One region of the Mesorhizobium sp. L48C026A00 genome, then DNA from elsewhere that is predicted to be linked to it. Evidence: predicted binding sites of a transcription regulator. Region 1 holds the regulator's gene; the other holds the start of a gene.
What was found. Region 1 encodes HrcA, which represses chaperone genes, less so after heat shock. Its sites were predicted from a motif close to GTTAGCACTCNCNNNNNGNGAGTGCTAAC; they were not measured.
Positions count from the first base shown of each region.

Region 2: the regulator HrcA is predicted to act here: its motif matches at 2,168-2,196, upstream of X738_RS56975 (co-chaperone GroES).

Region 1 covers NZ_AYWU01000044.1:941-16,351, forward strand. Annotated here, with positions in the region: partial or broken gene X738_RS77985 (RNA polymerase sigma factor) at 1-180, shown strand, start outside; gene cysK (cysteine synthase A) at 521-1,501, opposite strand; gene X738_RS77995 (hypothetical protein) at 1,807-2,004, opposite strand; gene hrcA (heat-inducible transcriptional repressor HrcA) at 2,086-3,201, opposite strand; gene rph (ribonuclease PH) at 3,337-4,053, shown strand; gene X738_RS78010 (VOC family protein) at 4,253-4,663, shown strand; gene rdgB (RdgB/HAM1 family non-canonical purine NTP pyrophosphatase) at 4,663-5,325, shown strand; gene hemW (radical SAM family heme chaperone HemW) at 5,322-6,485, shown strand; gene X738_RS0144500 (caspase family protein) at 6,679-8,085, shown strand; gene X738_RS78025 (adenylate/guanylate cyclase domain-containing protein) at 8,199-9,104, opposite strand; gene X738_RS78030 (hypothetical protein) at 9,317-9,505, opposite strand; gene X738_RS78035 (hypothetical protein) at 9,513-9,710, opposite strand; gene rsmI (16S rRNA (cytidine(1402)-2'-O)-methyltransferase) at 9,877-10,788, shown strand; gene X738_RS78045 (YraN family protein) at 10,781-11,158, shown strand; gene X738_RS78050 (undecaprenyl-diphosphate phosphatase) at 11,402-12,208, opposite strand; gene X738_RS78055 (glutathione S-transferase family protein) at 12,391-13,083, shown strand; gene queG (tRNA epoxyqueuosine(34) reductase QueG) at 13,064-14,224, shown strand; gene X738_RS78065 (SDR family oxidoreductase) at 14,221-15,123, shown strand; gene mepA (penicillin-insensitive murein endopeptidase) at 15,183-15,411, shown strand, end outside.
Region 2 covers NZ_AYWU01000007.1:78,479-93,889, forward strand. Annotated here, with positions in the region: gene groL (chaperonin GroEL) at 9-1,640, opposite strand; gene X738_RS56975 (co-chaperone GroES) at 1,698-2,015, opposite strand; gene X738_RS56980 (usg protein) at 2,392-2,679, shown strand; gene X738_RS56985 (DUF982 domain-containing protein) at 2,788-3,036, opposite strand; gene X738_RS56990 (hypothetical protein) at 3,167-3,385, opposite strand; gene X738_RS56995 (Hsp20 family protein) at 3,632-4,096, shown strand; gene X738_RS57000 (Hsp20/alpha crystallin family protein) at 4,155-4,691, shown strand; gene X738_RS57005 (ribokinase) at 5,008-5,898, opposite strand; gene X738_RS57010 (MurR/RpiR family transcriptional regulator) at 5,932-6,810, opposite strand; gene X738_RS57015 (ABC transporter permease) at 6,807-7,784, opposite strand; gene X738_RS57020 (sugar ABC transporter ATP-binding protein) at 7,801-9,330, opposite strand; gene X738_RS57025 (sugar ABC transporter substrate-binding protein) at 9,387-10,445, opposite strand; gene X738_RS57030 (TIM barrel protein) at 10,480-11,469, opposite strand; gene X738_RS57035 (CDP-alcohol phosphatidyltransferase family protein) at 11,708-12,310, shown strand; gene X738_RS57040 (bifunctional alpha/beta hydrolase/class I SAM-dependent methyltransferase) at 12,341-14,122, shown strand; gene X738_RS57045 (phosphatase PAP2/dual specificity phosphatase family protein) at 14,125-15,411, shown strand, end outside.

The DNA.
Region 1 (15,411 bases):
GACGACAAACGGCTACATGATTATCAGCCTTATTGGGCCGCCCGCGCGGGCCTTCTGGCCAGGCTCGGCAAAACTCGGGAGGCTACCGAGGCCTATAACAGGGCGATCGGCCTCGAACGCGACCCGGCCGTGCGCCGGTTCCTGCAGGCACGACGGGCTGGGCTCGCAGCCGAAGAATGAGGTCCGGGAAAGGCCGGGGTCAGACATGATCCGATGTTTGGGATCTAAGGCCGACCGCTGGTGCCGCCCCTCATTGCCCTGCCCGTCCTCCGCAGCAGCTGCGGAGGGTGGACCGTGCATTTCTCCCCGTAAACGGGGAGAAAGAGGCTGGTCGCGGTGTCGGCACTTTTTTTGCAACGCTGGCGATTGGCGAACCCGTCAATGAGAGCGCCCCCTCGCCCCATTTACGGGGTGCGGATGCCGGCAGGCAGGTGAGGGGCGGCGCCGGCTTCGACAATTGGCGGGGCGCTACGGAGGCGCGGGAACCGCAACCGCAGGCCGGCACAAATACCAATATGCCCTAAGCCCCCAGCCCTTCGAACAGGATCGTCGACAGATAGCGTTCGGCGAAGGACGGAATAACGACCACCAGGTTCTTGCCCTCATTCTCCGGCCGCGAGCCGACGACGATCGCCGCCTGCAGGGCAGCGCCCGACGAGATGCCGACCGGCACGCCTTCGAGGCGGGCGACGAGCCGCGCATTGGCGACCGAATCCTCGTTGGAGACCTTGACGATCTCGTCATAAATGGTCGTGTCGAGGATCTTCGGCGCGAAGCCGGCGCCGATGCCCTGGATCTTGTGCGGGCCGGGCTGGCCGCCCGACAGCACCGGCGAGGCTTCCGGCTCGACGGCGACGACATGCACGGAGGGCTTGCGCTGCTTCAGCACCTGGCCGACGCCGGTGATGGTGCCGCCGGTGCCGATGCCGGCGACGAAGATGTCGACTTCGCCATGAGTGTCGTTCCAGATTTCCTCGGCAGTGGTGCGGCGGTGAATTTCCGGATTGGCGGGATTCTCGAACTGCTGCGGAATGATGGCGTCGGGCAGCGTCGCGGCCAGTTCGTCGGCCTTGGCGATGGCGCCTTTCATGCCTTTCGGCCCTTCGGTCAGCACCAGTTCGGCGCCGAGCAGCGCCAGCATCTTGCGGCGTTCGACCGACATGGTTTCCGGCATGGTCAGGATCAGCTTGTAGCCCTTGGCGGCGGCGGCGAAGGCGAGCGCGATGCCGGTGTTGCCCGAGGTTGGCTCGATCAGCGTGGTCCTGCCGGGCGCAATCCTGCCCGATGCCTCCAGCGCCTCGATCATCGAGACGCCGATGCGATCCTTGACCGAGCCGATCGGGTTGAAGAATTCGAGCTTGGCCAGCAGATTGGCGACGACGCCCTTTTCCCCGGCGAACTTGTCGAGCCGCACCAGCGGCGTGTCGCCGATCGTCTCGGTGATCGAATTGTAGATGCGGCCGCGGCCGGGCACAGGCACGGTGGTGGCGGGCTTGTTCATTGGTTTCGCTCCCAAGAGGTCAGATGGGCAAGGGTCAGGCAATCAAGTGAGTCAGGCAACTAAGTCTCGACCAGGCAGGATAAAGCCTTCGGCCGCGCAAGCTAGTCTGCCGTTTGAAAATATCCGACGGGGTCGCATGCTGAATACATCCTCGCCCGCAGGTGACGGCCAGATGCAACCGCCGCCGCCCTCGGGGCACCGCATCACTTGCCGGTCGGCCCCAGACCGCGTCGCCGGAGACGACGAAGCCGGTCACGAGATCCTCATGCTCGCCGGTCGGCTAGCCGTCCTTGCACCTTTCGGGCTCAGTTCCCGGCGGCGTAGAAATCGTCGTCGAGGCGCTTTTCCAGCGCGACGAGATCGGCCGGCAGCGGCAGGCCCATGGCGCGCATCTCCCCCAGCTTTTCGCGCAACTGCTCCTGCACTTCATGCTGATCCTCGGGCTGGTTGATCATCTGCTCGAGCAACAGGCTGATCTGAGCCTTGAATGATTCCAGCGCCATTTTTTTCTCCTTGAGGTTCCCTTAAGCGTGTCGCGTTGGAAGGATCCGTGCGACGCGCTTCGGTTTTTTGGGCGACATGCATTATCGCAGCATGCGGGAAATAAGCTGCGCGGTATAGTCGACCATCGGCACGATGCGTGCGTAGTTCAGCCGGGTCGGGCCGATGACGCCGAGCGCGCCGATGACGCGGGCGTCCTTGTCGCGATAGGGCGCCACGACCAGCGACGAGCCCGACAGCGAAAACAGCTTGTTCTCCGAGCCGATGAAGATGCGCACGCCGGAGCCTTCCTCGGCGAGGTCGAGAAGCTGGATCAGCCCGTCCTGCGTCTCCAGATCCTCGAACAAATGCCGCAGCAGCTCGATGTCGGCCTGGGCGGTGACATTTTCCAGCAGATTGGCGCGACCGCGCACGATGAGACGCGCCGGCAAGCCGCTCTCGGCGCCTGCCCAGACAGCAAGGCCCTTCTCGACCAAATCCTGCGACAGCGTGTCGAGGGCGGCCCTGGTTTCTTCCTTGATGCGGGCGATCTCGACCCGCGCCTCGGCCAGCGTGCGACCGCGGATATGGGCGTTGAGGAAATTCGAGGCTTCGTGCAGTTGCGAGACGGTGATGCCGGCGGGCAGGTCGACGACGCGGTTTTCGACGTCGCCGTTCTGCGACACCAGCACGGCCAGCGCCTTGTTCGGCTCGAGCTGGATGAATTCGATATGCTTGAGCGCCACCTCGTTCTTGGCGGCAAGCACGAGGCCGGCGCCGCGCGAGATGCCGGACAGCATCTGGCTCGCCTCGGTGAGCATGTGCTCCAGCGTCGCACCAGAGCCGGAGGCGCGTACCTGCGCCTCGATGGTGCGGCGCTCCTCGTCGGAGAGATCACCAAGCTCCATGAAGGCATCGACGAAGAAGCGCAGGCCGGCCTGGGTCGGCAATCGGCCGGCCGAGATATGCGGCGCGTAGATCAGGCCGAGATGCTCGAGATCGCTCATCACATTGCGGATGGTGGCCGGCGACAGCGAAGACGGCAGGATACGCGACAGGCTGCGCGAGCCGACCGGCTCGCCGTCCTTCAGATAGGAATCGACAATGCGCCGAAAGATGTCGCGCGAGCGCATGTCGAGCGATTGAAGGGCGGGCGATTGAAGCGCGGGGGATTGGAGCGCTGCCGCCGACTGGGAACCGGGATCGACTGCCTTGGTCATTCGAGCCAAATACCTCCGGCCCAAGGATATAGACATCGGCCGCGCCCGCGCAACTGGTCCATTTTCCTTTGCGCCTCTCGTCGCGTGCGGCTACAAGCCGGCCACGACTCCTAAAACGACAAGAAAGAAGCCTGAATGCGCCCTTCCAAACGCCAGTTCGACGAAATGCGCGCCATCTCCTTTGAGCGCGGCGTCTCCAAGCACGCGGAAGGCTCGTGCCTGGTGAAGTTCGGCGACACCCACGTGCTGTGCACCGCCAGCCTCGAGGAAAAGGTGCCGGGCTGGATGCGCAATTCCGGCAAGGGGTGGGTGACGGCGGAATACGGCATGCTGCCGCGCTCGACCGGCGAGCGCATGCGCCGCGAGGCTTCGGCCGGCAAGCAAGGCGGCCGCACGCTGGAAATCCAGAGGCTGATCGGTCGTTCGCTGCGCGCAGTGGTCGATCTGCAGGCGCTGGGCGAGCAGCAGATCACCGTCGACTGCGACGTGATCCAGGCCGATGGCGGCACGCGCACCGCCTCGATCACCGGCGGCTGGGTGGCGCTTTACGACTGCCTGCGCTGGATGGAAGCCCGGCAGATGGCCAGCGTCGCCAAGGTGCTGAAGGACCATGTCGCGGCTATCTCCTGCGGCATCCACGACGGCCAGCCGGTCATCGACCTCGACTATCTCGAGGATTCATCGGCCGGCACCGACGCCAATTTCGTCATGACCGGCAAGGGCGGCATTGTCGAGATACAAGGCACGGCCGAGGGCGAGCCTTTCTCGGAAGAGCAATTTGCGGCGCTGATGGAATTGGCCAAGAAAGGTATTGCGCGACTGGTCAGCCTGCAGCAGATGGCCGTGGCGTAGTCCTGAAAATGCCGAGCTTGTCCGCCCCCCTCTGGCCTGCCGGCCATCTCCCCCTCAAGGGGGGAGATCGGGTATCCAATCGGCTTTCGCCAACTGTCGGCGGCGTGGGATGTGCGGAAGCGCTGAAGCTGCCAATCTCCCCCCTTGAGGGGGAGATGCCAAGTTTTGGCAAAGAGGGCAGGCCAGAGGGGGGTGCCTCGTGACACCCTCTGCCATCCTCGAATCAGCGCTGTACGTCACCGACCTCGATGCCGCGGAAAAATTCTACACCGATGTGCTCGGACTCGATCTGCTGGGCAAGGTCGACGGCAGGCATCTTTTCTTCCGTTGCGGGGACGGCGTGCTGCTCATCTTCAACGCCGAGGCGACCAAGGTGCCGCCGGCGCCCGATGCCAGGCTGAAAGTGCCGCCGCACGGCACGGTCGGCGACGGCCATCTCTGCTTTGCGGCGAGCGCGGACGAGATCGTGCGCTGGAGAGCGCATCTTGAGCGAAAGAAAATCGCCATCGAAAGCGAGTTCGAATGGCCGCAGGGTGGCCGCTCGATCTATGTTCGCGACCCCTCCGGCAATTCGATCGAATTCGCCGAACCAAGAATTTGGGGCATCTGATGCATTCGCTTGATGGACATGAGATCGTTGTCGCCAGTCACAATGCCGGCAAATTGCGCGAATTCGCCGATCTGATGGCGCCGTTCGGCATAGAAGCGAAGTCGGCCAAGGAATATGGCCTGCCGGAGCCGGACGAGACCGGCACCACCTTCGAGGAGAACGCCTATATCAAGGCCTTTGCCGCCGCCAAGGCGACAGGCCTGCCGGCATTGTCGGACGATTCCGGCCTGTGTGTCGATGCGCTGGGCGGAGCGCCCGGCGTCTATACCGCCAACTGGGCCGAGGCGCCCGACGGGAGCCGCGACTTCGGCATGGCGATGCAGCGAGCCGAAGTGGCGTTGCAGGAAATCGGCGCGGTTGCGCCTGCGCAGCGCAAGGGCAGCTTCGTCGCCGTCATCTGCCTGGCCTTTCCCGACGGCGCGGCCGAATATTTCCGTGGCGAGGTCGAGGGCACGCTGGTATGGCCGCCGCGTGGCGAACTCGGCTTCGGCTACGACCCGGTGTTCGTGCCGGACGGTTTCGAAAAGACCTTCGGCGAAATGACCGCAGAGGAGAAACATGGCTGGAAGCCCGGCCAGCCGACGGCATTGTCGCATCGCGCTCGCGCCTTCCAGAAATTCGCGCATGCCAGACTGGATTTGGCGCGATCGGCGGTGAAATGACCATGCTGCTCGACCGCAGCCCCGGTTTCGGCGTCTACGTGCACTGGCCGTTCTGCGCGGCCAAGTGCCCCTATTGCGACTTCAACAGCCATGTCCGCCACCAGCCGGTCGACCAGGAGCGTTTCGCGCGCGCCTTCGAAACCGAGCTTGCGACGATGCGCAACCGCACCGGACCGCGCGAGGTGACCAGCATTTTTCTCGGCGGCGGCACGCCATCGCTGATGAAGCCGCAAACCGTGGCGACGGTGCTGGACGCGGTGGCGAAGAACTGGACGGTGCCTGCCGGCATCGAGGTGACGCTGGAAGCCAACCCGTCTTCGGTCGAGGCCGAGCGCTTTCGCGGCTATCGGGCGGCAGGCGTAAACCGGGTGTCGCTCGGCGTGCAGGCGCTGAACGACAAGGATCTGCGCTTTCTCGGCCGGCTGCACAATGTCGATGAAGCGCTGCACGCGGTTGGCCTGGCGCGTGAGATTTTCCCGCGGCTGTCGTTCGATCTGATCTACGCACGGCCCGGCCAGACAGCGGAAGCGTGGCAGGCGGAGCTCGAGCAGGCGATCGGCCATGCCGCCGACCATTTGTCGCTCTACCAGTTGACCATCGAGGAAGGCACGCCGTTCCACGCGCTGCATGCGGCCAGGAAATTCGCTATTCCCGACAATGACCATGCCGCCGATCTCTATGCGCTGACGCAGGAGATCACCGCTGCGCATGGGCTGCCGGCCTATGAGATTTCGAACCACGCCAGATCAGGCGCCGAAAGCCGGCACAATCTCACCTATTGGCGCTATGGCGAATATGTCGGCGTCGGTCCCGGCGCGCATGGCCGCTTCGTCGAAAACGGCCGTCGCGTGGTGACGATCGCCGAAAGAATGCCGGAAACCTGGGCCAATCTGGTCGAGGCCAAGGGCCATGGCGTCACCGGCGGCGAGATCCTGACGCGCTCGGAAGAGGCCGACGAGTTCCTGTTGATGGGACTGAGGCTGGCCGAGGGCATCGACCTCGCTCGCTATGAAGCGTTTTCCGGCCGCGGCCTGTCGACGGCGCGGCTGTCGATGCTGCAGGGCGAGGGGCTGGTGGCGCCGATCGGCAATGCCCGCCTGCGCGCCACGCCGGCCGGCATGATCGTGCTAGATGCTGTGGTGGCGGATCTGGCGCGGTAAAGCTTGGGCCAAGATCTGAACTGTCACAGACAATTTATCGGCTCAAGCAAGGATGCTGGAAATTCGGCTTGCTTGGCCGAATGGCCATCGCACCGCAATCCGCAACCGATAGTGACTTGCAAGCGTGGGCCTGACTGGTCAAGCTTCGGTCGGGTGCCGCTAATCTGCGGCTGAAGCAGAGCACGGGGCTAAAATGCGCCTCTTCAACATCGCGCTTGCTGTCATTGCTCTGATCGGCGGGCTGGAGGTGGCGTGGGCTGAAAAACGCGTTGCGCTGGTGATCGGCAATTCGAGCTATCAACGGGTCGCTAAACTTCCCAATCCGAACAATGACGCTGCTGACATGGCGGCCTTGCTCTCAAAGGTAGGGTTCAAAGTATCTCGCAAGATGGACTTGGACCATACCGCGTTCAGGAAAGCTCTGCAGGAGTTCGGTCGCGCGGCGGAAGGTGCTGATTTCGCAATAATCTTCTTCGCGGGACATGGGGTTGAGGTTGAGAATAGAAATTTTCTCGTGCCTACAGACGTCAGCCTGAGCGCTGATTCCGACGTGGAGTTTGAGGCAATCCCGCTGGATTTGGTGATGAACGCGTTGTCCCGTGTCTCCGGCGTGCGGGTGGTTCTACTTGATGCTTGCCGGGACAACCCTTTTATCGCGGCCATGCGAAGATCAAATGCAACGCGTTCCATCGGCAGAGGCCTGGCTGCGATTGAACCGGCAGCCGGAACCCTGGTCGGGTACGCTGCGAAGGAAGGTACAACCGCTTTCGATGGAGCGGGACGGAACAGTCCCTACACTGCAGGGCTGTTGGCGCATTTGGGTGAACCCGGGGTAGACATCCAATTCGTGTTCCGCAAGGTTCGCGACACTGTTCTGGCCGCGACAGGCGGCAAGCAGGAACCATTCACGTACGGATCGCTGCCTGGCAGGGAAATTTTCATTGCCCCTCCTCGTGGGCCAACGGCAGTCTCGCCAGCCAACAACAGCAGCCGAGATGCGAGCCTGACGGAAATCGAGTTGTGGACCTCAATCCGCGGCTCCAAAAGCAGCGGAGCGTTAAAGGATTATCTTCAACTGTACCCGGAGGGCCTGTTTGTGCCTCTCGCCAGACTCCAAATTCAACAGTTGGAGAATGCAGATCATCAATCGGACGCCAGCCAGGAAGATGCCCCGAACGAGCTGGCGAAGCGGATACAGCGCGAGCTTGGCCGCGTTGGGTGTAATCCGGGAAACCCAGACGGCATCTGGGGTGGAAGGACCCGGGAGGCGTTGCGCCGTTTCGCTCGCCACTCCGGCGCTGAGATCGACATGGCGAAACCGACAACAATTGCTTTGAAGATATTGGAAGGAAGCACAGCGCGCGTGTGTCCGGTGGTTGCCCGGCCGAATTCGATACAAGAACCCGGCCATGCAAATGGCCCGAATACCCGGCCACGACCGACAACGGAACAGAAGCGTGCCGCCGCTGCTCCGAGCGCGAGCAGGCCAGCTCGCGTTTGCAGGGCAGAAACCCACGATGAGTGCAGGGTCCGAGCGCGGGCCGCCGGGGCACGCCGGGGCAGCGGCTTCTGCCGCGATCGAATTACAATCTGCGAGTGACGTGCCTCGGCAGAACTTGCCGATCTGGCGTCCCTCAGCGGCCACGAGCCCTGTTGAAGCCGGCGAGAACCGGCGGCAAGCGGCAGCAGAAAGCTATGCTCCTGCTGGCGCGTCTATTCTAGGCTGAATACCTCGATCATCTCGGCGCGCCCTTTGACCTCGTGATAGCCGCAGGACTTGAAATATTGTCTGCCTTCAGGCCAGTGCTCGACGAACTGGGCGCTGACCAATAGCGGCTTGTCCAGTTTTCGCGTCAATCCCTCAATACGAAAGGCCAAATTCACGGCATCGCCCAGCGCGGTGTTGATGCCTTTGCCCATAACGCCGATAGCAACTTCACCCACATGAAGGCCAATGCGGCAGTCGAGTACGATGTCTTGTTGTTCCCTGACCAGTACTCGGGTTGGCGACGTAGCCGCGTCTTCCGCAGCGCGGAGCGCCTGGGCAGCCTGAACCGCAGCGACACAGACGTCCGCTGCCGTCTCGTGCCAATAAGCAAATACACAATCACCGATGAATTTGTCGATCGAGGCACCGTAGTGCTTCAAGATCATATTGCAGTCCATATACCACTCGGCCAGGAGGGCCGCCACCTGTTCCGGGGACAGCCTGGCGCTAATTCCGGTAAACTCCTTCAAATCAGCAACGAACAGCGTGGCCGGCCGGCTCTTGGGGGCTGCCGGGTTGCCCCATTGAGTTTTTGTGTTCGCCACTTGCGAATCTGGATCGGGGGCAGTCGTGCCCTGGTCGAAAAGAAAAATCGATCTGCCGAACTGGACGCGATCGCCGGTGTGCAGCACACGCGCGGTTGTGAGCGCCACGTCATTCACATAACTGCCATTGGCACTGCCGACATCAACAACCCAGTAGTTCGCGCCGTCGCGCCGGATCGTTGCATGCTGGCGCGAAACTTCCCCGTCTTCCAAGCGTATGGTGGAATGTTCGCCACGACCAACCAGGTTGAAATCTCCCAGCCTGTAGGCCTCTCTGCTGCCCAGTGCGGTTAAAGTTGCCGACATGATCCTCTCCCGTACGCTCAAGCGCGCGCACGCAGGTTCAATATTAGCACGTTACGAACAGAGGCTGGCGACATTCCAGAGGACGATGAGTTCGTGGACCCAGCGTCTGCTGGAAGCGCGCGTGTCTAACAATCCGGGTTGAATGATGTGGCCGAGCGTTTCCCCCACGCTTTAGAGAGAAGTGTCTCGGCCAATCGCGAAGGTCGCGGTAGTCAGGCGTCGTGCTTGGGGAGGCGCTTGGCGTGGTCTTTCTCGGCGTCCGCCTCGCCGTCGCGAGCCGGCTTGGCCTCGCCCTTGTCGCGGCGGGCGCGGTATCGATCGCTTGTCGGATGTGGGGGCGCTCCATTGCGGGAGCTTTTGGTTTCAAGGCGGGTGATGAAAATGTCGAAGCGATTGGGCATCGTCTGGTCAGTGCTCCATCGTGCTGCCGGTGCCGGTCGAGGGCTCGATCTCGAGCTTGGTTGCCTTTGACGGCCGACGCTTTCGCGGCTTTTTAGCCGAGCCGGCGCCGGCTTTGGCAGGCAGGCCCTTGTCCTTTCGCACGGCAAAGCGCTTGCGGCCTGCATAGTAGGGTTCGAAAACGTCTTGTATCTTGAGGCTGTCCATCCTGCTCCTCCCGAGATCAGGCATAAATCCGCCGGGCACGGTTTCGTTCCGCAGTGTGGCAAAGGCATGACAGCCGCATCACTTCGGCATGGGTTTTGCAACCCGGCGTGAGCCGTGCCAAACAGGGCCGAATGCATTCAAGGTCAGAGCCTGATGGGGGATACCGGTGACCGGCGAGTCGGCAAAACGCAGCTACGTGATCGGCCAGACCGAGATACCGGCCCGGCCGCTCGAGCCGGCGCTCTACCTGGTGGCGACGCCGATCGGCAACCTCGCCGATATCACGTTGCGCGCGCTTGAAACGCTCGCCGCAGCCGACATCGTCGCCTGCGAGGACACGCGTGTCAGTCGCGTGCTGCTCGACCGCTACGGCATCCGCCGCCGCACGTCAGCCTATCACGAGCACAATGCCGGCGAGGCCGGCCCAAAGCTGATCGCAGCCCTGCTGGCCGGGCAAAGCGTGGCGCTGATCTCGGACGCCGGCACGCCGCTGATCTCCGATCCCGGCTACCGGCTGGTCGGCGAAGCGCTCGACCAGGGCATTCGCGTCGTGCCGATCCCCGGCCCGTCGGCGCCGCTCGCGGCGCTGACGGCCTCCGGCCTGCCCTCAGACGCCTTCCTGTTCGCCGGCTTCCTGCCGGTGAAGACCGGCCAGCGGCTGGCGCGGCTGGAAGCGCTTAAAACCGTGCCGGCGACGCTGATCTTCTTCGAATCGCCGCGCCGTCTGGCCGAGACGCTCGGTGCCATGGTCGAGGCGCTGGGTGGCGCCCGCAAGGCCGCGATCGGCCGCGAGTTGACCAAGACCTTCGAGGAGATACGGACCGGCAGCCTGCAGTTGCTCGCCGATCATTACGCGGCGGCCGACACGCCGAAGGGCGAGATCGTCATCTGCGTCGGCCCGTCGGACGCAACGGCCGACGAGCCGGCGGACATCGACCGGCTTCTGCTTTCGCTTGCCGCCGAGATGCCGGCCTCCAAGGCGGCGGCGGAAGCCGCCAAGATGACCGGCGGCCAGAAGCAGGCGCTTTACCGACGGCTGCTCGAACTCAAGGATAGTGGGAAAGCCGGCGATGGCTGAACGCCCGGTCGCCAGCCGCCAGCGCGCCTATCGGCGCGGCCACCGCAGCGAGTGGCTGGCGGCTGCGGCATTGATGGTGAAGGGCTATCGGATCCTGGCGCGCCGCCACCGCACGCGGTTCGGCGAGATCGACCTGATCGCGCGGCGCGGCGACCTGGTGCTGATCGTCGAGGTGAAGGCGCGCCGCACGCTGGTGGAAGCGATGGAGGCTGTTCGCTACGAATCGGAGCGCCGCATCGAAAGCGCCGCCGATATCTGGCTGTCGCGCCAGTCCGACTATGGCAGATTGTCGGTGCGCTTCGACATGGTCGCGGTGCTGCCGTGGCGCTGGCCGGTGCATGTCGAAAACGTTTTTTACGGGCGGAGTTGAGGAAGGTCGTCGCCATCCGAATCTTGCGAGACGTCAGCGGGACAGCGCCCCCCTCTGGCCTGCCGGCCATCTCCCCCACGAGGGGGGAGATCGGAAGTTGCGCCATCTTCGCCAACTTCGAACGTTGAAAAAGAGGCGCTGTCGCGAAAACTGCCGATCTCCCCCCTCGTGGGGGAGATGTCCGGCAGGACAGAGGGGGGCGCGAAGGAACTCGACGGAGTAGTGTGGGGGCAGTCTCTGCACTCACCCCCGGACGAACAGCGCCGCAAGGCCGACGGTGCCGATGACCAGCCGCCACCAGCCGAACAGCGAATAGCCGTGGCGCGAGACGTAGTTGAGCAGGAAGCGCACGACGATAAGCGCCGCGACGAAGGCGGCGATGAAACCGGCGGCGATGATGGGCAGATCGGCGCTGGTCAGCACATTGCGGTTCTTGAACAGGTCGAAGGCGAAGGCGCCGACCATCGTCGGCATGGCGAGAAAGAAGGAGAATTCCGCAGCCGCGCGTTTGTCGACGCCCAGAAGCAGCGCGCCGACGATCGTCGAACCGGAACGCGACGTGCCGGGGATCAGCGAAAGGCACTGGAACAGTCCGATCTGCAGATAGAGCCGGAGCGGAAACCGCTCGACGTCGTGATAGAGCGGCTTCGGCTTGAACCGATCCACCCACAGCAGGACCAGGCCGCCGATGATCAGCATGACGCAGATCAGCCTCGGCGATTCAAACAGCACCGTCTTGATGAAGCCATGCGCCAGCGCGCCGATGACGGCCGCCGGCAGAAAGGCGACGAGGATGCCGAGAACGAAATGCCGCGTCACCCGATCACGCGGCAGGTCGACCAGCATCTGCCACAGGCGATGGAAATAGACGCTGAGGATCGCCAGTATGGCGCCGAGCTGGATCAGGATCTCGAAGGCCTTGCCGGTCGAATGGAAGCCGAGAAAATGACCGGCAAGCAGGATATGGCCGGTCGACGAGACCGGAATGAACTCGGTCATGCCCTCGATCATGCCGAGCAGCAGCGCTTCGACAATGGTCTGGCTTTCCATGGAAACCTCGGCGTTCGAGTGAGAGCTTTGAACAATGGCTTGCTTGTCATGGCGCGGAACTCCTCCTATAGGTCGCAGCACCCTGACGGCCCTTTTGAATCGGGGCGGCCCCCTGAATCGGGGCGGCCAAGACTTACCGGCGCAGCCGGCGATTTGCCAGTGCGCTCTATTATCGCGGGACCATGCTGACGCTTTTCCACCACCCGATGTTCGCCACCTGCCGCTTCGTTCGCCTCGCTTTCGGCGAGTATGGCGAGGAACTGGCGCTGATCGAGGAAAAGCCGTGGATGCGGCGCAAGGAGTTCCTGGCGCTGAACCCGGCCGGCACGCTGCCGATCCTGCTTGCCGAGGGCGACGTGCCGATCGTCGGCGCCATGGTCATCGGCGAATATCTCGACGAGACGCGCGGCGTGCTCAAGCGCGACAAGCGGCTGTTCGCCGAGGACCCAATGGAGCGCGCCGAAATCCGCCGGCTGACCGACTGGTATCTCAACAAGGCCGATAGCGAGGTGACGCGTCACCTGGTGCGCGAGCGCGTGCTGAAGCCGATCATGCCGGAAACGGCGGGCGGCGGCTCGCCCGATTCGGCGGCGATCCGCGCCGCGCGCGCCAACATCCGCCAGCACATGAAATACACCAACTGGCTGGCCGGCACCCGCCATTGGCTGGCCGGCAGCAAGGTCACCTATGCCGACCTCGCGGCTGCGGCTGCGCTGTCCGTGCTCGACTATCTCGGCGAGATCGACTGGCGCGAACACGCTGCCGCGCGCGAATGGTATGCACGGGTGAAATCACGGCCATCGTTCCGGCCGCTTTTGTCCGACCGGGTGCGCGGCCTGTCGCCGGTGTCACATTATGCGGACCTCGATTTCTAGAGCGCAAAACTTGCGCGCGCTGATCGACCGCGAGGCGCGGCGCGCCGGTTTCGATGCCGTTGCCGTCACCACGCCCGATGCCATCCCGCAGGCGCCGGCCCGGCTTGCCGCATTCGTCGCCGACGGCTTCCACGGCTCGATGGGTTGGATCGCCGAGACGCTCGAACGCCGCGGCGAGCCGATGGCGCTTTGGCCCGAAGTTCGCTCGATCATCGTGCTGGCCATGAACTACGGGCCGGACCACGACCCGCGCGCGGTGCTGGGCAAGCGCCAGCGGGGCGCGATCTCCGTCTATGCGCAGAACCGCGATTATCACGATGTGATGAAGGGCCGGCTGAAAGAGATCGCCGGCAAGATCGTGGGGCACTCTGGGAGCGACGTAAAAGTGTTCGTCGACACCGCCCCGGTGATGGAAAAGCCGCTGGCAGAAGCCGCCGGCCTCGGCTGGCAAGGCAAGCACACCAATCTGGTCAGCCGCGAGCACGGCTCCTGGCTGTTCCTTGGCACCATCTTCACCACCGCCGAGCTTGCATCCGATACGCCCGAAGACGACCATTGCGGCTCTTGCCGCGCCTGTCTCGACGCCTGCCCGACCGACGCCTTTCCGGCTCCCTACCGGCTCGATGCGCGCCGCTGCATCTCCTACCTCACCATCGAGAACAAGGGGCCGATCCCGCACGAGTTCCGCGAAAAAATCGGCAACCGCATCTATGGCTGCGACGATTGCCTGGCCGCCTGCCCATGGAACAAGTTTGCCCGGGCAGCGTCCGAGGCAAAGCTCGTCGCCCGCGCGGACTTGCGCGAGCCGCCGCTCGCCGATCTGTTGGCGCTTGACGACGCTTCCTTTCGGTCGTTCTTTAGCGGTTCGCCGGTCAAGCGCATCGGTCGCGACCGCTTTGTCCGCAACGTGCTGATCGCCGCCGGCAATTCCGGCGAACCCTCGCTCGGAAACGCCGTGCGTGCGGTGCTCGGTGACGCCTCGCCGCTGGTGCGCGGCGCAGCGGTTTGGGCGCTGTCACGGCTTGTGCCGGCTTCGGAATTCGCCGAGTCGGCCAGCGCTGCGGTGAAAGCGGAAGGCGACGAGGCCGTGCGACGCGAATGGCGCCTGGCGCTGGCAAACCAGATCGAGGCGCATGCATGAGCGAGAAACAGATCCTCATTTTCGGCGCCGGCTATTCGGGCAAGGCATTTGCCCGCGCCAGCAAGGATGCCGGCACCATCCTTGGCACGACACGCGCGCCAGAGAAATTCGAAGCGCTGCGGCAAGCCGGAATCCAGCCGCTGCTTTTCGATGGCGCGCTGACGCCTGAAATCAGGGACGCGCTCAAGAAAACAACCCACCTCGTCGTCTCGGTGGCGCCGGAAGAGGCCGGCGACCCGGTGCTGAATGCGGCGCGCCAGGCAATCGCGAAGATGCCGGCGCTCGAATGGATCGCCTATCTCTCCACCGTCGGCGTCTACGGCGACCATGGCGGCGGCTGGGTCGACGAGACCGCCGAATGCAGGCCGCTGTCGAAGCGCTCGATGCTGCGTGTCGCCGCCGAGCAGGACTGGCTGAAGCTGGGTCGCGACATCGGGCGGCCGGTGGCGATCCTGCGGCTTTCCGGCATTTACGGGCCGGGCCGCAATGCCCTGGTCAATCTCGAAAACGGCTCCGCGCGGCGGCTGGTCAAGCCGGGCCAGGTGTTCAACCGCATCCATTGCGACGACATTGCGGGGGGGCTTTGGCATCTGCTCAAGCACACCAGCGGCGGCATCTTCAACGTCACCGACGACCTGCCGGCGCCGCCGCAGGACGTCGTCACCTATGCCGCAGGGCTGATGGGCGTCACACCGCCGCCGGAAATTCCGTTCGAGACCGCCCAGCTTTCGCCCATGGCGCGGTCCTTCTATGGCGAGAACAAGCGTGTCGCCAACACGGCGATCAAGGCGGCCGGCTATCGCTTCCGCTTTCCCGACTACCGGTCGGCCTTCGACCATATGTGGGTTTTGGGCAACTGGCGCGATGGCGAGGCGCGCAGCCCGATGAAGCGGTCGTGATCGAAATCGCGCGCCGGGCGTGATATGATTCGACCAATTTGCAGAGGGGTTCTGCTTTCATGACGATGTTGAAGCGACCATTGCCCGGCAAATCGCTGCTGCTGAAGCGCGTCGCAACGCGCTTTAGATTTCTGTTTACGCATGTCGTTGTCCCAAAACCGCTGCGCACTTTTGGGCGACATGCATTAGCAGCACTCGCCGTCCTCGCCTTGGCGGGGCTTGCAGCGCGACCTGCGGCGGCCGAGGAACTGGCGAAAAACCTGTTCGGCGCCAAAAAACTGCCGGCCG
Region 2 (15,411 bases), on a different contig from region 1:
GCCTGACCTTAGTAGTCCATGCCGCCACCGCCGGGCATTGCCGGTGCGGCAGCTTCCTTCTTCGGCTTCTCGGCCACCATCGCCTCGGTGGTTACCAGCAGGCCGGCGACCGACGCGGCGTCCTGCAGAGCGGCGCGCACCACCTTGGCCGGGTCGATCACGCCCTGCGCGTAGAGATCGCCGAACTCATTGGTCTGGGCGTTCCAGCCATAGCCGAATTCGGTCTTCTCGCGCAGCTTGCCGACGATGATCGAGCCTTCCGCACCGGCATTCTCGGCGATCTGGCGCACCGGCTGCTCGATGGCCCGACGCACGATCTCGACGCCGGTCCTCTGGTCGGGGTTGTCGACGGCGACATTGTCGAGCGCCTTCGCTGCCCTGAGCAGCGCCACGCCGCCGCCAGGCAGTATGCCTTCCTCGACCGCAGCGCGGGTGGCGTGCATGGCGTCGTCGACGCGGTCCTTGCGCTCCTTGACCTCGACCTCGGTCGAGCCGCCGACGCGGATGACGGCGACGCCGCCGGCGAGCTTGGCCAGCCGCTCCTGCAGCTTCTCGCGGTCATAGTCGGAGGTGGTCTCCTCGATCTGCGCCTTGATCTGGCTGATGCGCGCCTGGATCTCGTCCTTGCGGCCGGCACCGTCGACGATCGTGGTGTTCTCCTTCTCGATCAGCACCTTCTTGGCGCGGCCGAGCATCTCCAGCGTGACGTTTTCGAGCTTGATGCCGAGATCCTCGCTGATGGCCGTGCCGCCGGTCAGGATGGCAATGTCTTCCAGCATCGCCTTGCGGCGGTCACCAAAACCCGGCGCCTTGACGGCGGCAACCTTCAGGCCGCCGCGCAGCTTGTTGACGACCAGCGTCGCCAGCGCCTCGCCTTCGACATCCTCGGCGATGATCAGCAGCGGCTTGCTCGATTGCACTGCGGCTTCGAGCACCGGCAGCATGGCCTGCAGGTTGGACAGCTTCTTCTCGTGGATCAGCACATAGGGCTCTTCGAGCTCGACGCGCATCTTGTCCTGGTTGGTGATGAAATAAGGGCTGAGATAGCCGCGATCGAATTGCATGCCCTCGACCACTTCGAGTTCAGTCTCGGCGGTCTTGGCCTCCTCGACCGTGATGACGCCCTCATTGCCGACCTTTTCCATCGCTTCGGCGAGGAAGCGGCCAATCTCGGCATCGCCATTGGCCGAGATGGCGCCGACCTGGGCGATTTCGTCGTTCCTTGTCACCTTGCGGGCATTGGCCTTGAGTTCAGCGACGATGGCGTCGACCGCCTTGTCGATGCCGCGCTTCAGGTCCATCGGGTTCATGCCGGCGGCAACCGCCTTGGCGCCTTCCTGGACGATCGACTGCGCCAGAACGGTCGCGGTCGTGGTGCCGTCGCCGGCGACGTCGCTGGTCTTCGAGGCGACCTCGCGCACCATCTGCGCGCCCATGTTCTCGAACTTGTCCTCAAGCTCGATTTCCTTGGCGACGGTAACGCCGTCCTTGGTGATGCGCGGGGCGCCGAATGACTTGTCGAGGATGACATTGCGGCCCTTGGGACCGAGCGTCACCTTCACCGCGTCGGCGAGGATGTTGACACCGCGCAACATCTTCTCGCGGGCTTCGGTATGGAATTTCACATCCTTGGCAGCCATTGGATAACTCCTTCAAATAGGCAGCTTACGTTGACTGATGGCTTGTTCAGGCCCCGCTCAGGCGGCCTTCTTTTTTATCTGGTCGGTCATTTCAATCACGCCCAGCACATCGCTTTCCTTCATGATGAGCAGGTCCTCGCCATTGAGCTTGATCTCGGTGCCCGACCATTTGCCGAACAGGATGCGGTCGCCGACCTTGACGTCCAGCGGCTGCAACTGTCCGCTATCGTCGCGCGCGCCGGGGCCGGCGGCGATGACCTCGCCTTCCTGCGGCTTCTCCTTGGCTGTGTCAGGAATGATGATGCCGCCCGCGGTCTTCTCGTCGACCTCGATGCGGCGGACCAGGATACGGTCATGCAATGGACGGAACGCCATGTCGTTCTCCTCATAGGACAAACAGATTTTCTTGGACCTCCCTTCGCAGCCGACCAGTGGGTCGGTGCGACGGTGCGCGACCCCTGCTCAGGCATCACGCGCCTATCGAATTAGTCTGCCTATCCAGCCTTTCAAGAGGACGCCGAAAAAATTTTAGCACTCGCCGTTGTCGAGTGCCAACACACCGTAATAACGCACTGTAATAATAGCGCTATTCCAGGATTTGAAACGACGGATGCGGCTTGAAATCGGGGCGCAACCTTCCGACATCATCGTCGATCCCGGCACCGTCTGCCGGCGGCCGGAACCGATGAGGAAGTGGAAGCGTTTTCCTCCGCGGAGGATGGACGCCTGATCGTTCGGAAAGGAGACGGGCATGGTCGGTAATGAGTTCCAGGTCAGCAACGAGTTCCGGCTCCAGATGCAGGGTTTTGGCCTGACGACGGCAGAGATCCATTCTCGTCTTCCCGACTATCGGGACCTGCTCCAGCTCTTCATCTGGCAGCAATACGACATCGCCCCGGATTTCCCGACGCTGAAGCATTTCCTCGAATTTTGGGAACGTGAGATCGAGGGCCCGCTGCATTCTGTGCGCGTCGCCCATCACCGTCTGATTCAGCCCTCCGAATGGCGGGCGGTGGACGGCGTCATTACGCTGCAGTGAAATAGAAAAAAGGCGGCGCTTTTCATAAAAGGCGTCGCCTCTGCAGCACGGCGCTTCCGCCCCGGCTTCAGTTTCATTGGCGTTCAGGTGGATTGATATTCAGGTGGATTAACGTCCCGTGACCAGCAGTCCGGCGGTGCGCGCCGCCTTGACGAAGGCGGTGCGCGCCTCGCGGGCGGTGCGCCAACCGTCGAGCGCGTCGCGGCAGGCGCGATAGGCTGCGCGCCAGTTGCGGCCGCGCGCCCGGTCCGGCCATTGCTGCATGCATTCGATGGCTTCCCAGCTGCTGGCGACCTTGCGCTCTCCGACGGATTGGAGCTTCAGCGTGATCGGCCCGGAAAATGAGACGTCGTTCATCACTTCCTCCTTTTCTTTTTGAGAATAACCAGGAAGGCAGCCCGATCGGCGCCCGACTGACGAGATGGTTCGTATGGCTGCACGCTTCAAGACCTCCCCCATCTCCCAGTCTGCTTGCCAAAACCCGGCGCTATATGTCGTCGTCCGGCGGTTCGAGAAGTCCGATCAGCGTCGCCACCCTTGCCGACGGCAGCGGGCGGCCCTCGTTGACCAGCGCCTCATCGGCGCCGACCCAGGCAAAGGCCTCGCGCAACTCTTCGATCGTCGCGCCGGTCGAGGCGATGTCGGCGATCACGGCGTCGTCGACCGGGCCCAGCACCGAAATGATGTCGTCGCGTGTCATGGTCATGATGTCCTCCATGCGGCGTGCCGGCGCGACCCTCAAACGACGGTTGAAACCGGCATTGCCAGCACAATCGGGGCCAGTACAATCCGGCAACAAAAATTCTGGCAGCGGGACAGAATCTGGGTCTTGATTTCGGCCTGACAATAACCAAATGAAAATTGCCGGTTGCCGAATGGGACCGGCAGAACCCAGGGAGCGCCAAGCTCTTTGGCGTCCCTCGTACTATGTTGCTCCATAGAGGATGTAGCTATGAGAACCGCATTCGACTTTTCCCCGCTCTATCGGTCGAGCATCGGTTTCGACCGCATCTTCAACCTGCTGGAAAACGCGCCGCAGGCAGTCGAAACCTGGCCGCCCTATGACATCGAGCGAAGCGACGAGAACACCTATCGGGTGAGGATCGCCGTCGCCGGCTTTTCCGAGAACGATCTCGACATCAGCCACGAGCCGAACCTTCTCATCGTCTCTGGCGAGCGCAAGGAACACGACGAGGTGGAATATCTCCATCGCGGCCTTCCGGTGCGACCGTTCGCACGGCGCTTCGAGCTTGCCGATCACATGACGGTCACCGGCGCCTCGCTCAACAACGGCCTGCTGACGATCGACCTCGTGCGCCAAGTGCCCGAAGAGATGAAGCCGCGTCGCATCACGATCGCCAAGCAAGACGCCGCGCCGAAGGCCGGACAGGTCGAGAAGCCGAAGCAGGCCGCCTGAGCGAAGGCGATCTCTGGCGTTCGCCTTTGACACAACCAGTCGAGAAAGGAGAACAGCAATGGCTATTCGTGATCTCATTCCCTGGGGCCGGGAGAACAGTCCGGTTCCCAGCTTCTATCGTGACGAGGACCGCGACCCGTTCATGGCGTTGCATCGCGAGATGAACCGCCTGATCGACGACGCCTTCCGCGGCTTCGAAACGCGCATGCCGATGCTCAGCGGATTTTCGTCGGCGCGCGGCAGCTGGCCGAGCGTCGAAATCGCCGACGGCGAGAAGGAGATCCGCGTGACCGCGGAAATTCCCGGCATGGACGAAAAGGACGTCGAGGTGATGCTCGATGACGGCGTGCTGACGCTGCGTGGCGAGAAGCGCTCCGAGACCGAAGACAAGGACAGGCAGTTCTCCGAGCGGTTCTACGGCCGCTTCGAGCGCCGCATCCCGCTCGGCTACGAGGTCGAGGAGGACAAGGTGAACGCCGCCTTCCATAACGGCGTGCTCACCGTGACGCTGCCCAAGACGGAGCGCGCACGGACGAAAGCCAAGCGCATCGCCATCAGTGGCAGTGCCGCCAGCCCCGGCAAGAGCAAGCACTGACGACATCGGCAGCCGGACGCGCCAGCCGCGCCCGGCTGCAGATCGGGCTGCATCCCGATCGGCCCGCGCGCTCCGCCCAAAGGCACGGGCTTCATTTGTTCGGCCGATGCGCCTGACGGTGCGAAGGCCGCATAGTGAGTATCTACGGAGCATTGAGTAGCAGCGTCGCTACCGTGGCGTTCCTGGCGCACAGGCTACGGAGCCCGTCATCCCTTGGGGTGGCGGGCTTTCGTATTAATTGTCGGCTTTATCGGCCTGTGAAAAGTCCTCGCCATCCGCTTCGTGTCACGATCGCGGGCGGAGGCAGCCACCCGTCTCAGATCGCCTCGCGCTGCCGTTCCGGCGTGGCGACCAGCAAGGCCGCGGCGGCGTTGGCGGCAGCAAGTGCGGCCTCGACCCGATGCCCGCGGGCAAGGCCTGCCGCGAACGCGCCGACGAACTCGTCGCCGGCGCCATGGGTGCTGACCACCTTCACCGGAAGGGCGGCCCGCGCGAACGCCTGGCCGTCGCGGCCGCAATAGGCAACGCCCTCCCCGCCTGCCGTGACGATCGCGGCCGGGTAGAAATCGACCAGCATGCGTGCCGCCTCGGCAGCACCCTCGAGCGTATCGACGACCGCAACGCCGGCCAAGAATTCCGCCTCGATGGCGTTGACGATGACGATATCGGTGAGTGCGATCAATTCGCCGGACAGTTTTCGCGCGGGGGCGGCGTTGAGCACGACGCGGCCGCCATGCGCCTTCACCGCCCGCGCTGCGGCAATGTTGGCGGCTTCCGGCACCTCGTTCTGCAGCAGCAGCACCGCCGTTTGCGCAACCATCTCGGTCGCGGCCACGATGTCCTTCTCGCCCAAGGTGAGATTGCTGCCCGAGACGATCACCGCGCCATAATCGCCGCCGGCGTCGAAGATCGCCACGCTCATGCCCGAGCCGGCGCCAGGTGCGACCCGCACGAAGCGGCTGTCGACGCCGCGGCGCGCGAGATTGCCGACAAGCGCGCGGCCGAAATCGTCATCGCCGACGGCGCCGATCATTGCCGAGCGCACGCCGGCCCGCGCCGCCGAGACCGCCTGGTTGCCGCCCTTGCCGCCGCATTTCGGCTGCCAGGCATGGCCGGTTACGGTTTCGCCCTTGCGCGGGCGGTCAGGCGCTTCGACCATGATGTCGTAATGCAGGCTGCCGAACACGGTGACCAGCGGAGCCGTCATGTGCCCCGATCTTTCATGAGCCGCCCCAATCTTTCATGAACCGCCCTTGTCCCGGCGTTTCGACGTCACCGCCGACATCGTGCGGCCGAGATTGCGCTCCGCCGCCTGGTAGTCGCGCTGCGCCACCGCGACGAACAGCGCGTCGAGAATGTTGAGCTGGGCGATGCGCGCCGCCGCGTTCTCGCCCATCAATGGCGAGCCCTGCGCGGTCGAGCACAGCACGATGTCGGCGACGGCGGCCAGCGGCGAGTTGTCGTAGTTGGTGATCGCCAGCGTCCGCGCGCCGCTCTTGCGGGCGAGATGGATGGCATCGATGACGGCGCTGGTGTTGCCGGAATGCGAGAAGCCGACGGCGACGTCGTCGGCGCCGAGCAGCGAGGCCGACATCAGCATCATGTGCGAATCGTCGTAGACGGATGCCCGGATGCCGATGCGCAGGAATTTGTGCGAGACGTCGCGCGCGATCTGCGCCGAACCGCCGACGCCATAGAAATCGCGGTTCCTGGCGCGGTACAGAAGATCGGCGGCGCGGTCGAAATCGTCCATGTCGAGGATCGCCAGCGTCTCCTCCAGCGCCTGGATCGAGGTGCGGAAGACTTTTTGGACGATCTCGGCCGAACTGTCGTCGACCGACAGCTCCTGGTGCATTTCTGCGGTCGGCAGGCGGCTGTATTCATAGACTGCGGTGCGGAAGTCGCGATAGCCGGAAAAGCCCAGTTTCTTGGCGATTTTGACCACCATCGCTTCCGACACGCCGGCCTCCTCGGCGATCTGCTTGAGCGGAATGGTCTCGTCGAAGCCGCGCCGTCCGAACACGGTTTCCACCACCTTCGCCTCAAGCGGTGTCAAATGCGGCATCATCATGCGGATCCGCGGTCCTACTGCTTTCAGATCCAGGCTGGTCAAGGTCATCCACGTCCCCTCGTCACGCGATCGATGAGCATCGCGGCGAGGATTATAAGGCCAGTTGCCAGCAGCTGATAGAAGGACTGGACATTCATCAGCGTCAGGCCGTTGCGCATGGTGCCGAGGATGACGGCGCCCAGAATGGTGCCGACGACGCTGCCCTTGCCGCCCATCAGCGAGGCGCCGCCGATGGCCGCCGCGGCAATCGCATCGAGCTCCCAGAGATTGCCGAGAATAGGCTCGGCGGCACCCAGCCGGCCGATCAGGATCTGCGCGGCAAGGGCCGCCAGCAGGCCCGAGATCATGTAGGCGGCGATCTTGGTGCGGGCGATCGGCACGCCGGCTATGTAGGCCGCCTCCTCATTGCCGCCGACGGCGAGCAGATATTCGCCGAAAGGCGTTTTCTTGAGGATGATCCAGGCGATCAGCGCGACCACGGCCACGATGATGACCGCCAATGGCAATCCGAACAGCGAGCCGTTGAAGATGGCGCGGAAGCCGGCTGGCAGGCCGAGCACCGGATTGCCGCCTGTATAGATCAGCGCCAGCGCCCGGTAGGTGCTGAGCGTTCCCAGCGTGACGATGAAAGGCTGCAGCCCGACATAGGCGACCAGCACGCCGTTGAGCAGGCCGCAGACGAGGCCGATAGCGAAGCCGGCGGCGATGGCCAGCGGAAACGGCACGCCGGCAACCAGCATCGAGGCCGAGATGACGGCCGAAAGGGCTGCCGTCGGCCCGACCGACAGATCGATGCCGCCCGAGATGATCACCAGCGTCATGCCCAACGCCAGGCAGGCGTTGATGCTCGACTGCTGCAGGATGTTGATCAAATTGCGCTCGGCAAAGAAGCCCGGGACCAGCGCGCCGAAGACGGCGAGGATCACCACCAGGCCGATCAGCGTGCCGGCGTCGCGCAGCGAAAACCGGTGCAGGAATTCAGCCCGTGGGCGCGCTGCTGTGTGTTCGGTTACATCAGTCATCCGCTCCTCCTGTCCGTTATGCACCGGCCGATGGCCCTGCGCCTTGCCGGCCTTGCGTCTCCGATTGGGGTATGGCGTGCGCCGCGATCGCCTGTTCGCTGAGATCAGCCCGGTCGAGTTCGGCGGCGACCGTGCCGTCGCGCATGACCAGCACGCGGTCGGCGAGCCGGATCACCTCGGGAAGCTCGGACGACACGACGACGACCGAATGACCTTCGGCGGCGAGCTCCTCGATCAAATGGTAGATCTCCGCCTTGGCGCCGACATCGATGCCGCGCGTCGGCTCGTCGAACAAAAGGATGCGCGTTCCCGCCGCCAGCCAGCGGCCGATGATCGCCTTTTGCTGGTTGCCGCCGCTGAACAGCCGGATCGGCCGGTCGAGCAGGAACGGGCGCAAATTGACCCGCTTCATCTTCTCGGCCGCGACCCGTTTCAGCCTGGTGTGATCGATGACGCCGCGCGGTGCGAACACGCCCATCGACGCCAACGCCATATTGCTGGAGATCGACCGCAGCGGCACGATGCCTTCGCGCTTGCGCTCCTCCGGCACCAGGCCGATGCCAGCGGCGATGGCGTCGCGCGGACTGGAAAGTTTTATCGCCTTGCCGTCGATCTCGACCCTGCCCGACGAGGCGCGGTCGGCGCCGGCCAGCAGCCGCAGCAGTTCGGTGCGGCCCGAGCCGACCAGGCCGGCAACGCCCAGCACCTCGCCGCGATGCAGGTCGAACGAGACGTCACGGACCTTGGTCGCCGAGGCGAGGCCACGCACGCTCAGCCTGACCTCGCTCGAGGTGTGGGAGCGGTGCTGTTCCTGGGCGAGCTCGCGGCCGACCATCATCGAAACGACGGCTTTTTCCGACACTTGCGCCAGATCAATGGTTTCGACCACGACGCCGTCGCGCATGATGGTGGCGCGCTGGCAGATGCCGAACACCTCGTCCAGCTTGTGCGAGACATAGACGACCGCGACGCCGTCGCGCGCCAGTCCGGCAATGACTTCGGCCAGCCGCTCGAACTCGCTCGGCGTCAGGCTCGATGTCGGCTCGTCCATCGCCACGATGCGCGCCCGATCGAGAAGCGCCCGGGCGATCTCGACGATCTGCCGCTGCGCGACCTTCAGGCTGCCGAGCGGGACTGCCGGATCGATCGTCGGATCGAGGGCGGCGAGGGCTTCGGCAGCGCGACGCTCCTGCTCGCGGCGGGCGACGAAGATGCCGCCGCGCGTCAGCGGATGGCCGAGGAACATGTTCTGGGCGACGCTGAGATGCGGCACCTGCTGCAATTCCTGATGGATCATGGCGACGCCCGCGGCGCGCGCCGCGACCGGATTGTTCAGCGCCACCGGTCTGCCGTCGATCAGCACGCTTCCGGCGGTCGGCCTGTAGACCCCCGACAGGATGCGCAGCAGCGTCGATTTGCCGGCGCCGTTCTCACCGAGCAGGCCATGGATTTCGCCGGCGCCGACGGAAAAGGACACATCGCTCAGCGCTCGCACCGCCGGAAACACCTTGGAAATGCCCTCGAATTGCAGCCGCGGGACAGACATTGGTTCTATTCTCCAGGCAAAGGGCGCCAGCCCGGCCGGCACCCGCAGTCCTGCCCTTAATTGCCCGCTGCCGCGTCCTCGAGCAGCGCCTTGCGCACGGCGTCGCCGGCGCCGGAATAGCGGTCGGCATTGTCCTTGGTGATAAGCGCCTGCGGCGTGGCGACGACGCGCGGCAGCTTCTGCCCGGCCACCAGCCGCAGCGCCGATTCCAGCGCCACCTCGCCGGTCAGCACCGGGAAGCTGTCGACGGTGCCGGTCAGTTCGCCGGCGCGGATCGAGGCATAGGCGTCGGAGATGCCGTCGGTGCCGAAGACGGCGACCTTGTCCTGCAGGCCGGCGGCCTTGACCGCCTCGACGATGCCCAGCGCCATGCCGTCATTGTTGGCATAGAAGCCGATCAGGTCGGGGTGCTGCTGCAGGATGTTGCTGGCCGCGTCGAAGGAGGTCTGGCGGTCCCAGTTGCCAGGCACGCTGGCGACGACCTCGAACTTGCCGGCTTCGGTGATCGTGGTCTTGAAGCCATCGGTGCGCTGGACGGCGGCATAGACGCCGGCCTGGCCTTCGACGATGGCGACCTTGCCGCCATCCGGCCGGTTCTTGATGAACCATTTGGCGACGCGCACCCCATTGTCGCGCTGGACATTGCCGACATAGTGCTCGGCCTGCGGGATGACCGCGTCGTTGACGTTGACCACCGGCACGTTGGCGGCCCTGGCCTGTTCCATGATCGGCTGCAGGTTGGAGTCGGTCTGCGGCGAGACCAGCAGCACGTTGTAGCCCTGCGTGACCAGGCCTTCGGCGATTGTCAGCTGGCCGAGCTGGTCGCCCTCGCTCTGCGCCGCCTGGTAGACGACCGGCACGCCGACGCGATCGCCGAACGACTTGTAGCCCTCACCCAGCGAGCGCCAGTATTCGTTGGTCAGCGTCTTGGAGACGGCGCCCGCCCTGGTGCCGTCGGGCAGCTTGGGCAACGCGCCGAACTTGGCCTCGAGCTGCGACCAGTCGATGCGGTCCTTCTCGGTATCGGAATTGAGCGGCGCGAGGTCCGCGGAAAAGGCCGAGCCGATGGACAGCGCCATCAGCGCAGCGGTGGCGGTGGCAAGCAGAAATTTCATGGTCTTTCCTCCCTTGTTGAAAACGGCGCCGGCCTCAGTTCTCCGGCCCGAGCATGGCTTCCTGGATGATGGCTTGCGACGCGACCGCGTCCTGGCGGTCGATGGCGGTGGACAGGCGATTGTCCTTCTCCAGCCGGTCGACGACGCGCAGCATGCGCTTGACGGTGGCGATGTTGACTTCGCATTCGTGGACCGGATCGAGGCCGGTCATGTCGGGGAAGGTGTCGAAGTAGATGGCGCCGGCGTAGCCGTCGCGGCGGATCTGGCGGAGCAGCTCGATCGTCTGCAGCGTGTGCACTGCGCCGACCATCAGGCCGTCGTCGCGCTTAGCATAGCCGTCGTTGAGATGCACGCCCAAGAGTTTGCTGTGGCGCGCCACAAGTGCTGCGGCAAAGGCCGGCTGCTCGTCGGCATAGAGCACATGGGCGAAATCGAGCGTCACGCCGAGATTGGGCAGGCCGATCTCGCGGATCGCCAGCAATGTCGTCGCCGCGTCGGGCATCAGGCTGTAGGAACGCGGCTCGTTGGGCTTGTACTCCAGGCTGATCAGGCAGTCGGGATCATGCGCTGCCACTTCACGAATACCATCAATTTCGTGTTGCCATAGCGTCGCGTAATCGGCCTGGAAGGCATAGTCGAAGCCATCCTGGCCGAGCCACAGCGTCATCAGATTGGCGCCCGCCTCACGCACGGCGTCGATGCCGGCCTTGGTCAGGTCAATGGCTTCGCGGCGAACTGCCGGATCCGGATTGGTGAAGGCGCCGAGCTTGAAGGCGGGATTGGAGTAGTAGCGCATGGCAAAACCATTGATGGAAAGCCCGAGATCGCCGAGTTTTTGTGCCATTTCCGCAGGTTTTTCATCGACATGATCGGGAAAGTTGAGGTCGAGGTCGGTCAGCCCCGCAACCTTCGCCGCTCGCGCCGCCATCTGCAGCATGGACGGCTTGCCGACAAGATCCGGCCATTCGGCCTGCGGCCGCGAGGCAAAGGAATTGAGGCGTGTGGCGAAACGACTGGCTGTCATGGATGACCCTTTTGGTGGACATAACTTCACATATTTTTGAGTATTTGTAAAGTTCTCATTTGAGGGCTCTAGGGAATTCGACCTTGAGGCGGCGCCGCCAAACCGTAAGGCCTGCGCATGGTAAGGTTCCGGGCGGGCGCTGCTGATCGTAACCCTGTACAACCGCTCGTCGCCCTTGCGTCTTGCGCGCCAATTGATCATTTTCGCCGCAGTTGCACCGCGGCCGGGGGGTTCGCACATGCCGACGCTTTATGCGCTGAAACCGGCCTTCCAGGCCAGACTGCGGCCGCTCGCCGACCGGCTGGCCGGGGCCTGCGTCACCGCCAACCAGATCACGCTGCTGGCTGCCGCCCTGTCGGTTGCCACCGGCGTTGTGGTCGCGGCCCTTGCCGGCCATCGCGCGGTCTTCCTGCTGATGCCGGTGGTGCTGTTTGCGCGCATGGCGCTCAACGCCATCGACGGCATGCTTGCGCGCGAACATGGCCAGGCCTCAAAACTCGGCATGTATCTCAACGAGCTCTGCGACGCCGTCTCCGACCTGGCGCTGATCCTGGCCTTTGCCGCTCTCTTCCCTGCCTGGGGCGTCGTCGCCTTTGCCGTCACAGCAGTGCTTGTGGAGTTCGCCGGCGTGCTTGGCATCGCGGCAGGCAGCGGGCGCAATTATGCCGGGCCGTTCGGCAAGAGCGATCGGGCGCTGGCGCTCGGCATCGTCGCCGTCCTCGTCGCCTGCGGCCTGTGGGTGGACGCGATCACGCCGTTCGTGTTTCCGGCAATGGCTACACTCTCGCTGGTGACCGCCATCAACCGGATACGCAGCGGCCTTAACGGGAGCGGCGACTGAAATTCCGGACGCATCCGCCTGGGGAAAAACATGCTTCATGAACCGACGATTGCTGCTTCCGCAGTTGAGCAGCGGGTGGCGCAGGAGCGCACCTTCCGCAGCCATGACGGCACCGAGATCTTCTACCGCTACTGGCCGGCGGTCGGGCAACCCGCCAAGGGCGCGGTTGTGCTGTTCCACCGCGGCCACGAGCACGGCGGCCGCATGGCTCATCTGGTCGACGAACTCGATATGCCCGGCCATGCCTTCTACGCCTGGGACGCGCGCGGCAATGGCCGCTCGGCCGGCGAGCGCGGCTATGCGCCGTCTTTTGCCGCACTTGTGCGCGACATCGATTGTTTGGTGCGCGAGATTGGCAGAGACGGTTTTTCCCAGCGCGACATCGCGCTGATCGCGCAATCTTTCGGCGCGGTGCTCGCGGCCGCCTGGGTGCATGATTATGCACCGCAGATTCGCGCCTTGGTACTGGCCTCGCCGGCCTTCTCGGTCAAGCTCTACGTGCCTTTCGCCAAGCAAGGCATTGCGCTGTGGCAGAAGATCAAGGGCCGCTTCTTCGTCAATTCCTACGTCAAGGCCAAGTTCCTGACGCATGACCCCGAGCGCATCGCCTCCTTCGAGGCCGATCCGCTGATCACGCGGCCGATCTCTTCCAACATCCTGGTCGAGCTCTACGACCACGCCGCCCGCATCGTCTCGGATGCCCGCGCCATCACCGTGCCGACGCAATTGCTGATCTCCGGCAGCGACTGGGTTGTGCGGCATGGACCGCAGCACGAATTCTTCGTCAATCTCGCCAGCCCGGCCAAGCAGCGGCATGTGCTGCCCGGCTTCTTCCACGACACGCTGGGCGAACGCGACCGCCGCAAGGCACTCGACCTGATCAAGCCGTTCCTCGAAAGGCAGTTCTCGACGCCACAGAAGTCCGTCGACCTGACCGCGGCCGACCGCGTTGGCTACACACGCGACGAGGCCGACTGGCTGGCCTCGCCGCTCGCTTTGCTGTCACCGAAAGGCCTCTATTGGGCAATGAGCCGCGCCTCGATCCGCGCGGGCGCCTGGCTGTCGTCAGGCATGAAGACCGGGATCGCCACCGGCTTCGATTCCGGCTCGACCCTCGACTACGTCTATGAGAACCAGGCGCGGGGCGCCGGTCCGCTCGGCCGCATGATCGACCGCACCTTTCTCGACGCCATCGGCTGGCGCGGCATCCGCCAGCGCAAGCTGCATCTCGAAGAGCTGATCGGCAGCGCCACTCGCACGCTGAAGGCCGCCGGCCGCACGGTCCATATCGTCGATATCGCTGCCGGCCACGGCCGCTACGTGCTCGACGCCGTCGCCAAATGCACCGAGCCGCCGGCCAGCGTTCGGTTGCAGGATTTTTCCGAGCTCAACGTTTCGCTCGGCTGCAAGCTGATCGCCGAGCGGCCCCTGCCGACCGATGTCTCGTTCCACCAGGCCGACGCCTTCGACGCCGAGATGCTTGCCGGGCTCGATCCGGCGCCGGACCTGGCCATCGTCTCCGGGCTTTACGAATTGTTTGCCGACAACGCCATGATCATCCGCTCGCTCGGCGGGCTGGCCAGGGCGATGCAGCCCGGCAGCCTGCTTGTCTACACCAACCAGCCCTGGCATCCGCAGCTCGAAATGATCGCCCGCAGCCTGACCTCGCATCGCGGCGGCCAGGCCTGGGTGATGCGCCGGCGCACGCAAGGCGAGATGGACCAGCTGGTGGCGGCGGCCGGCTTCGAGAAGCTCGACCAGCGCATCGACCAGTGGGGGATCTTCACCGTATCGGTCGCGCGGCGCGTCTGAGCATGGTCTTGCCTGTCCTTGGCCCTGCCGCCCCTTCTGCCCCTGCGCGCGAGCCGTACGCTGGAATCGCGCTGCGGGCGGCGCTGTGGCTGGTCTTTCTGGCGCCGTTCTTCTACGCGAGCTACGGCTTCGCCAACTGGCTGGCGTCGCAGCGCGACGATGTCGGCAGCATCGTCTTCGCCTGGGAGCACAACATCCCGTTCATCGCCTGGACGATCGTGCCCTACTGGTCGATCAATCTGTTCTACGGCCTGTCGCTGCTGCTCAACGATACCAAGCGCGGCGTCGATCGGCTTGCCGGCCGCTATCTGACGGCGCAGATCGTCGCCGTCGCCTGTTTCATCCTGTTCCCGCTGACGGCGACCTTCGTGCGGCCGCAGACATCGGGCCTGCCAGGCTTCATGTTCGCGGTCCTCGGCGGCTTCGACAAGCCGTTCAACCAGGCGCCGTCGCTGCACATCGCGCTGCTGGTCATCATCTGGGATCATTGGCGCTATCGGCTGAAAGGCATGGCCGGCGTCGTCTGGCATGCCTGGTGTTTGCTGATCGGCGCCTCGGTGCTGACGACGTGGCAGCACCATGTCATCGATATCCCGACCGGCGCTTTGCTCGGCTTCTTCGCCCTGTGGCTGTTTCCGCGCCACGGCGAATTGCCGTTCGCCGGCTTCCGGCTGACCGCTGATGCCGGCGCGCGGCGGCTGGCGCTGTTCTACGCGCTGGTTGCAGCGCTGGCGCTTGCCGGCGCCGCTGCCGGCGCCTTCGTTTTGGCGCTGTGGCTCATCTTGCTGTGGCCGGCGCTGGCGCTGGCCATCGTTGCCTTCGCCTATGCCGGAGCCGGCGCCAAAGTGTTCCAGAAAACGGCCGACGGCAGCGTCTCGCTGGCCAGCCGTGTCTTGCTGCTGCCCCACCGGCTTGGCGCCACGATCAATGCATGGATATGGACGCGCAAGCTGCCGCCGCATGTCGCCATTGCCGACGGTGTCTTCCTCGGCCGCTTTCCCACCGTCGCCGAGGCTGGCGCATTCGGCACGGTGATCGACCTTGCCGGCGAGTTGGAGCGGCCGCGCGGCGTCGCCTGCCGCTGGACGGCTGTCGCCATGGTCGATCTTTTGCCGCCCTCGCCCGAGGCGCAGGCGCAAGCGGTGGCGGCGATCGAGGACGCGCGCAGCTACGGCACGGTGCTTGTCTGCTGCGCGCTCGGCTTCCAGCGCAGCGCCGGCGCCGTCGCCGCCTGGCTGGTTGCCACCGGCCGCGCCGACACGCTGGCGCAAGCGCGAACCAAGCTCGCA